Regions from separate parts of the Exiguobacterium sp. SH5S13 genome, predicted to be linked through region 1. Evidence: riboswitches for the same ligand, from Rfam matches in the RefSeq annotation. Region 1 holds a riboswitch; the other holds the start of a gene.
The links. A riboswitch is a leader RNA that binds a small molecule or an ion and turns the genes downstream of it on or off. The one in region 1 is predicted to bind S-adenosylmethionine.
Positions count from the first base shown of each region.

Region 2: linked by a shared signal. The riboswitch ahead of EVJ30_RS11605 (2,3-diketo-5-methylthiopentyl-1-phosphate enolase) and the one ahead of metK (methionine adenosyltransferase) in region 1 are both predicted to bind S-adenosylmethionine.

Region 1 covers NZ_SJUS01000006.1:76,030-81,716, reverse strand. Annotated here, with positions in the region: gene EVJ30_RS05380 (YtxH domain-containing protein) at 1-457, shown strand, start outside; gene metK (methionine adenosyltransferase) at 499-1,707, opposite strand; SAM riboswitch class I at 1,839-1,958, opposite strand; gene pckA (phosphoenolpyruvate carboxykinase (ATP)) at 2,276-3,847, shown strand; gene EVJ30_RS05365 (alpha/beta hydrolase family protein) at 3,877-4,638, opposite strand; gene ytkD (RNA deprotection pyrophosphohydrolase) at 4,619-5,092, opposite strand; gene EVJ30_RS05355 (glucose-6-phosphate isomerase) at 5,191-5,687, opposite strand, start outside.
Region 2 covers NZ_SJUS01000022.1:50,063-55,749, reverse strand. Annotated here, with positions in the region: gene mtnA (S-methyl-5-thioribose-1-phosphate isomerase) at 1-940, opposite strand, end outside; gene mtnK (S-methyl-5-thioribose kinase) at 937-2,091, opposite strand; SAM riboswitch class I at 2,173-2,275, opposite strand; SAM riboswitch class I at 2,481-2,583, shown strand; gene EVJ30_RS11605 (2,3-diketo-5-methylthiopentyl-1-phosphate enolase) at 2,655-3,809, shown strand; gene EVJ30_RS11600 (2-hydroxy-3-keto-5-methylthiopentenyl-1-phosphate phosphatase) at 3,806-4,456, shown strand; gene EVJ30_RS11595 (methylthioribulose 1-phosphate dehydratase) at 4,453-5,070, shown strand; gene EVJ30_RS11590 (cupin domain-containing protein) at 5,084-5,617, shown strand; gene EVJ30_RS11585 (TerC family protein) at 5,660-5,687, opposite strand, start outside.

The DNA of each region.
Region 1 (5,687 bases):
CAACAACCCGAATCGCCAATTCGACCAAACCAACTCGGGTGGTCCTAGAATCAACGTCGTGACCGGGATGCTTCTCGGTGCGCTCGTCGGCGGTCTGATCGCCCTACTTAGCTCGTCGAACCGTGAGACGACGAAACAGTCGCTCACGAATGCGAAGTCGTCTGTCGGCGGTCTCGTCGACACGATCAAAGAAGATCCGGCCGGTAAAGCGTCTCAAGTCATCGAGCAAGTGAAATCGGCGTCAGGTATGATTCAAGAAGTGTCGACCGATGTGCAAAACGTCTATGAAAAAGTTGTCGGTGAAGTCGACACGGTCAAAGAAGACGTGAACAAAGTCGTCGAGACGGCCCAGGAAACAAAATCAGATTTGCAAGATATTGGTGAGAAAGTCGTCGAGGCGAAAGATACAGCACTCGGCAACGAGAACGCAACAAACGAAAATAAACCACAAGCATAATAAAAAAACGACCTTTCTCGCGAAAGGTCGTTTTTTTATGCTTATGCGAAACGTTTTGCGCCTTCTTCAAGCAATGCCGCTTTGTCCGTCTGCTCCCATGGGAGTTCAACGTCTGTGCGACCAAAGTGTCCGTAAGCTGCTGTCTGTCTGTAGATCGGGCGACGAAGGTCGAGCATCTTGATGATGCCGGCCGGACGAAGGTCGAAGTTCTCACGAATGAGTTCAACGAGTTCAGTCTCGCTCAATTTACCAGTGCCGAACGTGTCCACCGCGATTGAAACCGGGTGTGCGACACCGATCGCGTATGCAAGTTGAACTTCCGCTTTGTCAGCAAGTCCAGCTGCAACGAGGTTTTTCGCCACGTAGCGGGCCGCGTATGCTGCCGAACGGTCAACTTTGGTAGGATCTTTACCTGAGAACGCACCACCGCCGTGGCGAGCATATCCACCGTATGTGTCGACGATGATTTTACGTCCTGTAAGACCTGCATCACCTTGTGGTCCACCGATGACAAAACGGCCAGTCGGGTTGATGAAGTACTTTGTCTCGGCATCGATGAGTTCAGCCGGGATGACTGCTGCGATCACGTGTTCTTTAAGGTCCGCTTGGATTTGCTCGAGCGTGATGTCTTCTGCGTGTTGCGTCGAGATGACGATCGTATCGATACGGACCGGGTTGTTGTCTTGGTCGTATTCAACAGTTACTTGCGTCTTACCGTCTGGACGAAGGTAAGTGAGCGTTCCGTTTTTGCGGACTTCTGCCAAGCGACGTGACAATTTGTGAGCGAGTGAGATTGGGAGCGGCATGAGTTCAGGTGTCTCGTTCGTTGCATAACCGAACATGAGGCCTTGGTCACCGGCACCAATCGCATCGATTTCTTCGTCAGTCATTTGACCTTCACGAGCTTCGAGCGCTTGGTCGACACCGAGTGCGATGTCTGCTGACTGCTCGTCGATTGCTGTGAGTACAGCACAAGTCTCAGCGTCAAAACCATATTTGGCGCGCGTGTAGCCGATCTCACGAACAGTTTCACGTACAACTTTCGGGATATCCACGTAAGTCGATGTCGTGATTTCACCAGCTACGAGCACGAGACCTGTCGTGACAGACGTCTCAGCCGCAACGCGGGCGTTTGGATCTTCAGCCAAAATTGCATCCAAAATCGCATCTGAGATTTGGTCACAAATTTTATCCGGATGTCCTTCAGTGACGGACTCCGAAGTGAAAAGTCGACGGTTCAAGTTTGACATTTCGAAAAACCTCCTATTAATAAGGGTGATGTGTGGACGGTACTCGTTCCCCTTACGCGTTGCTTTGGGACGGTAATGAAAAAAACCTTTCGCCACGTTCAATGGGAAAGGTTGAATCGTTCTTCCTTACCCTCTTATCGTTCGAAGCTGTCGCTTCGCTTCAGGATAGCACCTTTTCCGAAAAAGACTACAGGATCGGACGGTTGCTGGGCTTCGTAGGGCCTTGTTCCCTCCACCGCTCAGAATAAGAGTATCCGTTACGAACACCATCATATAAATGCCATACCGTTCTGTCAAGCGTATCTGCTTAATTTGTAAATTTCTTCGTAATCACGGAAATCATTTATGTTTGTGAAATATCAAACATTTTTTTGACGGTTTCCGTTTTTTCACTCCCCGCTTATACAGAATATGTTAGAATGTCTTTGTAAGAAAGCGCTTACTTTAAAGGGTAAAGAAATGCTTGTTTTCGATTAGTGTGTCACATATAATGAAAATGTCATACTAATTAAACGCGGAAGTATGCGGATTTCATCCACATCTATTTAGGGGAAAGGTGGGATTCAGGATGGCGACTACGCTCCTGAAAATCGAAGAATTAATTAAGGGTGCCGATGTATTACGGAACTTAACGGTTCCAGAACTGGTGGAAGAAGCCATTCGTAACGGTGAAGGCGTACTGACGAAAGACGGGGCTTTATCGGTCAGTACAGGGAAATTCACAGGACGGTCACCGAAAGACAAATTCGTCGTCCAAGATGAAGTCAGCAACTCGTTAGTGGACTGGGGGCCGATCAATCAGCCGATCGCAGAAGAAAAGTTCACCGCTCTTCTCGACAAAGTCCTCACCCATCTCGAGACGAAACAGAAGCTGTATTATCTCGAAGCTTCGGCTGGAGCTGACGAGCACTACACGCTACCTGTACGCGCCATCACCGAGTACGCGTGGCACAGCTTGTTCGCGAAGCAGTTGTTCTTGCGAGAGTGGCCGACGAGAGCTGCGTTTGACCCGTTCACGGTCATTTATGCACCGAGCTACAAGGCCGACCCAACAGTTGACGGGACGCACTCAGAAACATTTATCCTCGTCTCGTTCGCCAAACGTACCATTCTGATCGGGGGAACAGAATACGGCGGCGAAATTAAAAAATCGATTTTCTCGGTCATGAACTTCCTATTACCTGAACAGCACGTCTTGTCGATGCATTGCTCGGCCAACGTCTCGGACGCCGGGGAGACGGCGCTCTTCTTCGGACTATCGGGCACGGGAAAGACGACGCTATCGGCCGATATGGAACGGCATCTCATCGGTGACGATGAGCACGGTTGGTCACCAGACGGCATCTTCAACATCGAAGGCGGTTGCTACGCCAAGACGATCAACTTGTCGCGTGAGAACGAACCTCAAATTTATGACGCCATCCGTTTCGGATCGTTGATCGAAAACGTCATCTTGAACGAAGACCGCTCACCCGACTACAAAAACATCTCGCTCACCGAAAATACGCGAGCAGCTTATCCGATTCAATACATCGATAACGCGATGCTCCCTTCACGGGCCGGTCACCCGAACACGATCGTCTTCTTGACGGCCGATGCTTACGGGGTGCTCCCGCCGATCAGCAAGTTGACGAAAGAGCAGGCGATGTATCACTTCCTATCTGGCTACACATCAAAACTAGCCGGGACGGAGCGCGGCGTGACCGAGCCACAAGCAACGTTCTCGACTTGCTTCGGCTCACCGTTCTTGCCGCTCGCCCCGGAACGATACGCCGACATGCTCGGCAAGTTGATCGAACAGCATAACGTCGACGTCTACCTCGTCAACACGGGTTGGACCGGCGGGGCTTACGGTGAAGGGTCGCGTATGAAGCTCAGCTACACACGGACCATGGTGAACGCCGCGATCAACGGTCAATTGCGTGACGTCGACACTGTGAAGCACGACATCTTCAACGTCGACATCCCAGTCCATATCGACGGCGTCCCACAAGACGTGCTCAACCCACGTGACACTTGGAAAGATACGGCTCATTACGATGTCGAAGCGCGAGCGCTCGCCTTGAAGTTCCAACAAAACTTTAAACGATTCACGAAAGCGAGTGAGAAGGTCATCGCGGCCGGCCCAATCGTCTTCTAACTCAAAATGACTAGTACCCCGCTCGGGTACTAGTCATTTTTTCTTGCAATCGCCAACATCCAATCCATCGCTCGGTCCGTCGTCTTCCATTTTTCCCAGAACGGGAGCTGATGGGCGAACGGCAAGATCCAAAGCTCTGCTTGCGAACCGATCTTGTCGGCGAGGGCGGTCGCATGACGAAGCCGGACTTGCTCGTCGTCCGTCCCATGAATGAGTAGCGTCGGCGCCTGCCAGTCTTTGAAGAGCGGAGACCGTTCGACATACGCCTCATGGACCGCCGCCGGGTCTCCCCCGGTCATCCGGCGCAACATCTTCCGCATCGAACGCTGTTCTTCATACGTCCATTCCAAATTCGTCACACCCGCCCACGACGTGACCGACGTGACGGGACGTTTTGATGCGAGCGACAACGCCATCATGCCGCCCCGGGAAAAGCCGAGGGCGTGGATCGTCTCGTGCGTCCGGCTAACGCGGTCATACAGAGACACGACGTCCTCTAAGTCGGCGCCTCCGAAATCCTCTTTTCCGGTTCCCCCGTGGTTCCCGCGATAGACCGGCGCCACGACATGGAACCCTTTCGCCGCGAATTGCATTAGCCGAGGCAACCGGACGTCACCAATCCTCCCGGTGCCGCCTCGTAAATAAAACAGCACCTGGCCGTTCGGGCGTTTTGGCGTGATCGTGTAGGCGACGACTTCTTCCCCGTCACTCGTCTCGTACCAACCTCGATGAACGGGGTATCCCGCATAAGGAGGCAGGACGTCGACTCGATCAAACCAACTTTTTGTCATGGAGTACTTTCATCGTTTCGGGCAACACTTTATCTTTCATCATGAAACTGTAGCGGCCGTTACGGAGCAGGTTCGTCGGTAACGTGTCCAACAAGACGGCCCCGTCGGTCTCATCGACGGCCGGATGATCCTCGAACCGTTCGATTTCCGCAAAATAAATATTTTTGATGACGGTGTCACCACGCCCGAGCACCCGGTACTGCCCTAAATAATGGAGCGTCTTGACGACACCTCCCGTCTCCTCGTACACTTCCCGAATCGCCGCGTCGTCTTCGTGTTCTCCGGGTTCGACTTTCCCTCCCGGAAATTCGAGTCCGCGCTGCTTATGCTTCGTGAGCACCCATTTGTCCGCATAGCGGGCGACGACCCAGACGTGAAGCGGCGTATCCGAAAATGGATAGTGCTCGAAGCTCAACTCGACTTTATTGTGATAGTAGTCCGTGAATGTCAACATAGTCCATCCCTTTCTTTCCCGTGTCTACTCTCACTTTACCTTGTCTCACCCTAGTTTCAAACAAAAAAATAGGCCCGCCGAGGCGGACCTACAATAAATCATTGGTTTAAGCGCTTTTCAAGCTCAGCTTTTTGTTCCTCGTAACCTGGTTTTCCAAGCAACGCGAACATGTTCGCTTTATATGCTTCAACACCTGGCTGGTTGAACGGGTTGACTCCGAGAATGTAGCCGCTCATCGCGCACGCCTTCTCGAAGAAGTAGAACAAGTAGCCGAGATGATATGGCGTCATCTCTGGCAATTCGACGACGAGGTTCGGCACGTTTCCGTCCGTGTGGGCGAGGAGCGTTCCTTCTGCCGCCTTGTCGTTGACGAATTGGATCGTCTCACCGGCAAGGAAGTTCAAGCCGTCGAGGTCTTGTGCGTCTTCAGGGACGTTCAACGCGTGACGGACGTTCGTGACACGGATGACCGTCTCGAACAAGTCGCGGCGACCTTCTTGGATGTATTGTCCCATCGAGTGGAGGTCAGTCGAGAAGTCAACTGCCGCCGGGAAGATCCCTTTGTTGTCTTTGCCTTCTGACTCGCCGTAAAGCT
Region 2 (5,687 bases), on a different contig from region 1:
GCGGTGTGACGTCAAACGCCGGGTTAAAGACGGTGATCCCGACCGGCGCCGTCGGTTGTCCGCCGATATGGGTCACTTCTAGCGCGCTCCGCTCCTCGATTTGAATCACATCGTCCGCCGTTAAATCAAACGTCGAGTGCGGGGCCGCGACGTAAAACGGGATCCCGTAATGTTTAGCCAGGACGGCGAGCTGGAGCGTGCCGATCTTATTGGCGACGTGACCCGTCCGTGTGATGCGGTCAGCGCCGACGATGATGGCGTCGACTCCTTTCGCCTGAATCGTCCAAGCGGCCATATTGTCGGTGATGAGCGTGACGTCGATGTCGGCCCGGTCGAGCTCCCAGACGGTCAGGCGTGCCCCTTGGAGGAGCGGCCGCGTCTCACAAGCGAAGACGTTAAACGCGATACCTCGCTCTTTCCCGACGTAAAACGGCGCGAGCGCAGTCCCGTAACGCGACGTCGCGATCGCCCCGGCGTTACAGATCGTCAAGACGTTCCCCCCTGCCGGCAGCACCGTGAGCGCATGCTCCCCGATGGCCCGATACGTGTCGACGTCTCGCTCGAACAGCGCGATGGCCCGATGTTTGATGTCAGTCGCGATTCTTTCAAAGTCGTCTCCGACGTTGAATCCGAGAAGCGACTCGATCACGTTTTGCAGATTGACCGCCGTCGGACGGGTCGCGATCAATCGACGGCCGACGAGGTCGAGCCGGCGTGTGAAGTCCGGGTCATCCTGGAGGCGGACCGCTTCTTTCGCGAGCACGAATGCGCCGAAATAGGCGATGGCCGGCGCGCCTCGGACTTGTAACGTCTCGATGGCGTGCTCCGCCTGTTCGAGCGTCGCGATCGTCACGTACCGCTCTTCATGGGGCAGTAACGTTTGGTCTAAAATGACGAGCTCGTCCCGGTTCGGGTCGAAGCGAATGTTTTGGACTGTCATACGCGTACCCCCGCTAACAGCGTCACTAAATCATCGATCGAACGGATATCGTGGCGCTGTTTAATGAGCGTCGTGCCGAGCGTGAGCGCTTCCCGTTTCCGCTCGAGCCGGACCGTTTCCGGTAACGTCTCGAGGTCAGCGACTCCGGCGAGGCCGATGGCGCGGCGAATCAGTTCGCATCCGGCATAGCCGATCGTGTCGCTAAAGATGGTTTGAAGTAGCTCATCGACGAATCCGTCCGTGTTGAACGGTTCGACCGCCGTCTCAAACTTCGTCCGGAACGTCTTCTCAAACGTCTCCCATACCGTCAATACGTCCGTGAACCGTTCGAACCGTTTGAGTGGGTCATGGAACGTCGATAGCGTCAAATGGGCGACGATTTGCCCGATGTCAAAGCCGAACGGTCCGTAAAAAGCGAACTCTGGATCGATGACTTTCGTCTCTTGTTGCGTCGCGAAGATACTGCCTGTATGTAAGTCTCCGTGCAAGAGCGCGTCGTGTTTCGTGACGAAACCGACTTTCAGTTTCGTGACCTCCACTTTCAATTTCTGGTCACGCCAAAGCGCTTCGACGTCCTGACGGAGCGCGGTTTCGATGTTGTTCGATTCGGCATCTTTGTACGGATCGGTGAAGATCAGTTTTTCAGTGATGTCGCACAGTTCCGGGTTGTAGTAATCCCGTTCTTTCCGCTTCTTCTCAATCGGGCCGGCCGTATAGTCTGACGTCTCAAACAACGTCTGTCCTAAAAACTCACCGATGTGACGGGCGAGTTCAGGATACGTTTTCCCTTCCAAATAGCCCGTCCGGACGATATCAAAGTCGGACAAGTCCTCTAAAATCGTGTAGGCGAGCGTCCGGTCACTGCCGAGAACGACCGGGACGAAACGCGGGACGACGCTAGCGAATTCGCGCAACGCGAGCTGCTCGATCCACGCCCGTTCAAGTGTGAGCGGCCAACTCTCTCCGACGACTTTCGCATACGGTAGCGCCTGCTTGACGATGAGGCTCGTTTCGCCTTGACGGATGCGGAAGACGAGGTTCAAGTTGCCGTCCCCGATCTCCTCGCAATGCGCGATGCCCCCATCTTCGAGTAACCCTAACGTTCTGACGTGCTCGACGACTGTCTGTTCTGTAAATGGTTGATAAGCCATGTCTGTTTCCCCTTTCGGTATATTCCCCACAAAAAAAGCCCCTTTCTCCGCGAGAAAGAGGCACAGCCGTAACGGTTGTTCCTCTCATCTGTCAGACGTATGTCTGGTGGATGTAGCACCGTGCCTACTGGTCGGTTGCTGCGGCGTCATCGGGCCAATTCCCTCTGCCAACTCGCGATAAGAGTGTCATATTCGATTGTGTGAACTTGTTGTGATGAATGTTACTTACTCGAGCACCAAGTTGTCAACGTCAATTTTCGGACCCGGTGTTGTCTTTTCCCGGGCATATATAGAAACAATGAATTCAACTATTTTTTCTCAAAAAAAGGAATTGACGAACCGGATATTGTGTGACAAAATTCAATTAAATTTCACAACTTCAAAATACATTCTTATCAAGAGCAGACGGAGGGGACAAGCCCGATGATGTCGCAGCAACCGACCCGATTGGGCACGGTGCTAATTCTTGCAGCGTAAGCTGAGAGATAAGAGTTCATTTTTTTATGATGACCTCTTGCCTCGGCATGGGGTCATTTTTTGTTTGACCGGAAGGAGGAACGAACATGAGTATTACTGCCACATATGAAATCAGCCGGACGAACCGCGTCGCGACTGTCGCCGAGAAAATCGCCCTTGAACTGACCGTCGGCACATGGACGGAACTGCCCCACCTAGAGCAAGAACAATTAAAGGCGTATCGGGGCGAGGTCGTCTCAACGACGCACACGGAAACGACGAGTCGCTTCACAATCCGTTATCCGCTCCATAACGTCACGCCCGACTTCTCATCCATCTTGACGACGACGTTCGGGAAATTATCGCTCGATGACTCGGTACGCTTGATCGACTTGACGTTACCCGAAACGCTTGCGTCTGAATTCCCCGGAGCAAAGTTCGGTGTTCAAGGCGTTCGTGAGTTGCTCGACGTCCATGATCGCCCGCTCGTCATGAGCATCTTTAAAGGGATCATCGGCCGTGATTTACGCTTCTTAGAACAGCAACTTCGAGACCAGCTCGCCGGCGGCATCGACATCGTCAAAGATGATGAAATCCTATACGATAATCCGCTCACTCCGTCGCTTGAACGAGCTAAAATCGGGGCGGCCGTCATCCAAGAACAGTTCGAAACGACCGGGAAACGTTCGCTCTATGCCATCACGCTCAGCGGTCCGGTGTTCGGGCTACGTGACCAAGCGCTCCGCTTGATCGAGGCGGGCGCGACGGCACTGTTGTTCAACGTCTATACATACGGGCTCGACACACTCCGCGAACTCGCGAGCGATCCAACAATTAACGTCCCGATTTTGGCGCATCCGGCGTTCGCCGGCGCCTTGACCGGCTCGATCAGCCACTCGCTCTTGCTCGGGAAATTGTTCCGCCTCGCGGGGGCCGACTTGACGCTGTTCCCGTCCCCATACGGTTCACTCGCGACACCGTCCGATGAGGCGTTCGCGATTCGGGATAGCAGTGCTCGGCCGCACTGGGCGAAGCCGATTCTACCGGTCCCGTCGGCCGGCATCCATCCGGGGCTCGTCCCGGACATCATCCGTGATTTCGGCACAGACGTCGTCATCAACGCCGGCGGCGGCATCCACGGTCACCCAGACGGCGCGGCTGCCGGGGCCCGGGCGTTCCGACAAGCGATTGAGCAAGTAGTGGGCGTGGCGAGCCAGACGAACGAGCTCGAGGCCGCGCTAAAGGCGTGGTCAAAACAATGACGATTCACATCTTGTGTGACTTCGACGGGACGATCACGGCCGAGGACAACATCATCGCTTTGATGCGGGCGTTCGCACCGCCCGAATGGCACGCGCTCAAAGACGACGTGCTCGCTCAAGACATCTCGATCCGCTCCGGGGTCGGACAGATGTTCCAGCTGTTGCCGAGCGCTGACGCTTCGGCGTACCGTGACTACTTGCTGGACCGCATCACCTTGCGCCAAGGTTTCTCGACGTTTTTGGCAGAAGTCCGGCAACAAGTTTGGAAGTTCGACGTCGTCAGCGGCGGCATGGACTTTTTCGTGTACCCGATCTTGCAAGACCACGTCGCGCCGGACCACATCTACTGTAACGTCGCCGACTTCTCGGGCGAGACGGTACGCGTCGACTGGCCCTACGCCTGTGACGCGCATTGCACGAATGATTGTGGTTGCTGCAAACCGACAATCGCCCGGACGATCGTCGATCCCGTTGATCGCTTGATCGTCATCGGTGACTCGGTGACCGACTTCGAGATCGCCAAACGGGCCGATTTCGTCTACGCCCGTGGGCAACTCATCACGCTCTGTGAAGCAGAAGGCATCGCCTACGCCCCGTTCGAGACGTTCGACGACATCACCCATCACATGAAGGAGGTGCACGTATGAGCGTGACCGCACGTTGGCTTGAACTCGCCGACATTAAAGACGAACTCGCCGCGCGCGACTGGTTCCCCGGAACGAGTGGCAATTTGGCGATTCGTGTCTCCGACGACCCGCTGACCTTCCTCGTCACGGCGAGCGGACGCGATAAACGAAAACGGACCGCGGACGATTTCGTCCTCGTCGACGCGGCCGGCAGGTTACTTGGCGAACAAACTGGCAAACCGTCCGCTGAGACGTTGCTACACGTCGAGGTGTTCAACAAGACTGCGGCGACGTGTTCACTCCATGTGCACACGGTCGACAACAACGTCATCTCCGAGCTCCATGCCGTGAACGGTGAGGTCGTCTTCACGGGGCAAGAGATCATCAAGGCACTCGGGTATTGGGAAGAGGACGCGGTCGTCCGGGTCCCGATCATCGACAATCATGCCGACATCCCGACGCTCGCGGCCGCCTTCGCGCCTCACGTCCATTCAAGCGCCGGTGCCGTCCTCATCCGTAATCACGGCATCACGGTCTGGGGCGAGACGCCGGCTGCGGCGAAACGTTATTTAGAAGCATACGAATTTTTGTTCAGCTACACGTTAAAACTACGCGCCTTAGGCGTCCATTCATAAGGAGGAACTATCTATGGCAACTGTCTATTTCCAACAAACCGAAGAACGTCTCGTCGACCAATCTGAAGTGAACGTATTTTTAGAATCGCGCGGTATTCTGTATGAGCAGTGGGACATCGCTAAACTTCCGGTCGCGCTTCAAGAAAACTACGAACTGACGGACGACGACAAGCAAGCCATCCTCGCAACGTTCCGTGACGAGATTCAAGACGTGTCGGAGCGCCGCGGCTATCAAACGGCCGACGTCATCTCGCTGTCTGACGCGACACCGAACTTGGACGAACTGCTCGTCAACTTCCAAAAGGAACACCATCATACGGACGACGAGGTCCGCTTCATCGTCAGCGGGCACGGCATCTTCGCCATCGACGACGCCGAACGTGGCTACTTCAACATCGAACTCAATCCCGGCGATTTGATTTCGGTCCCGGTGAACACGCGCCACTACTTCACGCTCCAAGACGACCGCCAAGTCGTCGCCGTCCGCATCTTCGTGACGACAGAAGGCTGGGTGCCGATCTACGAGAAGCAAGACGTGACTGCCTAACAAAAAATCCTGCCTTCCGCATACGCGAAAGACAGGATTTTTTTAATGCTTGACCGCTGTCGGTTTGGAA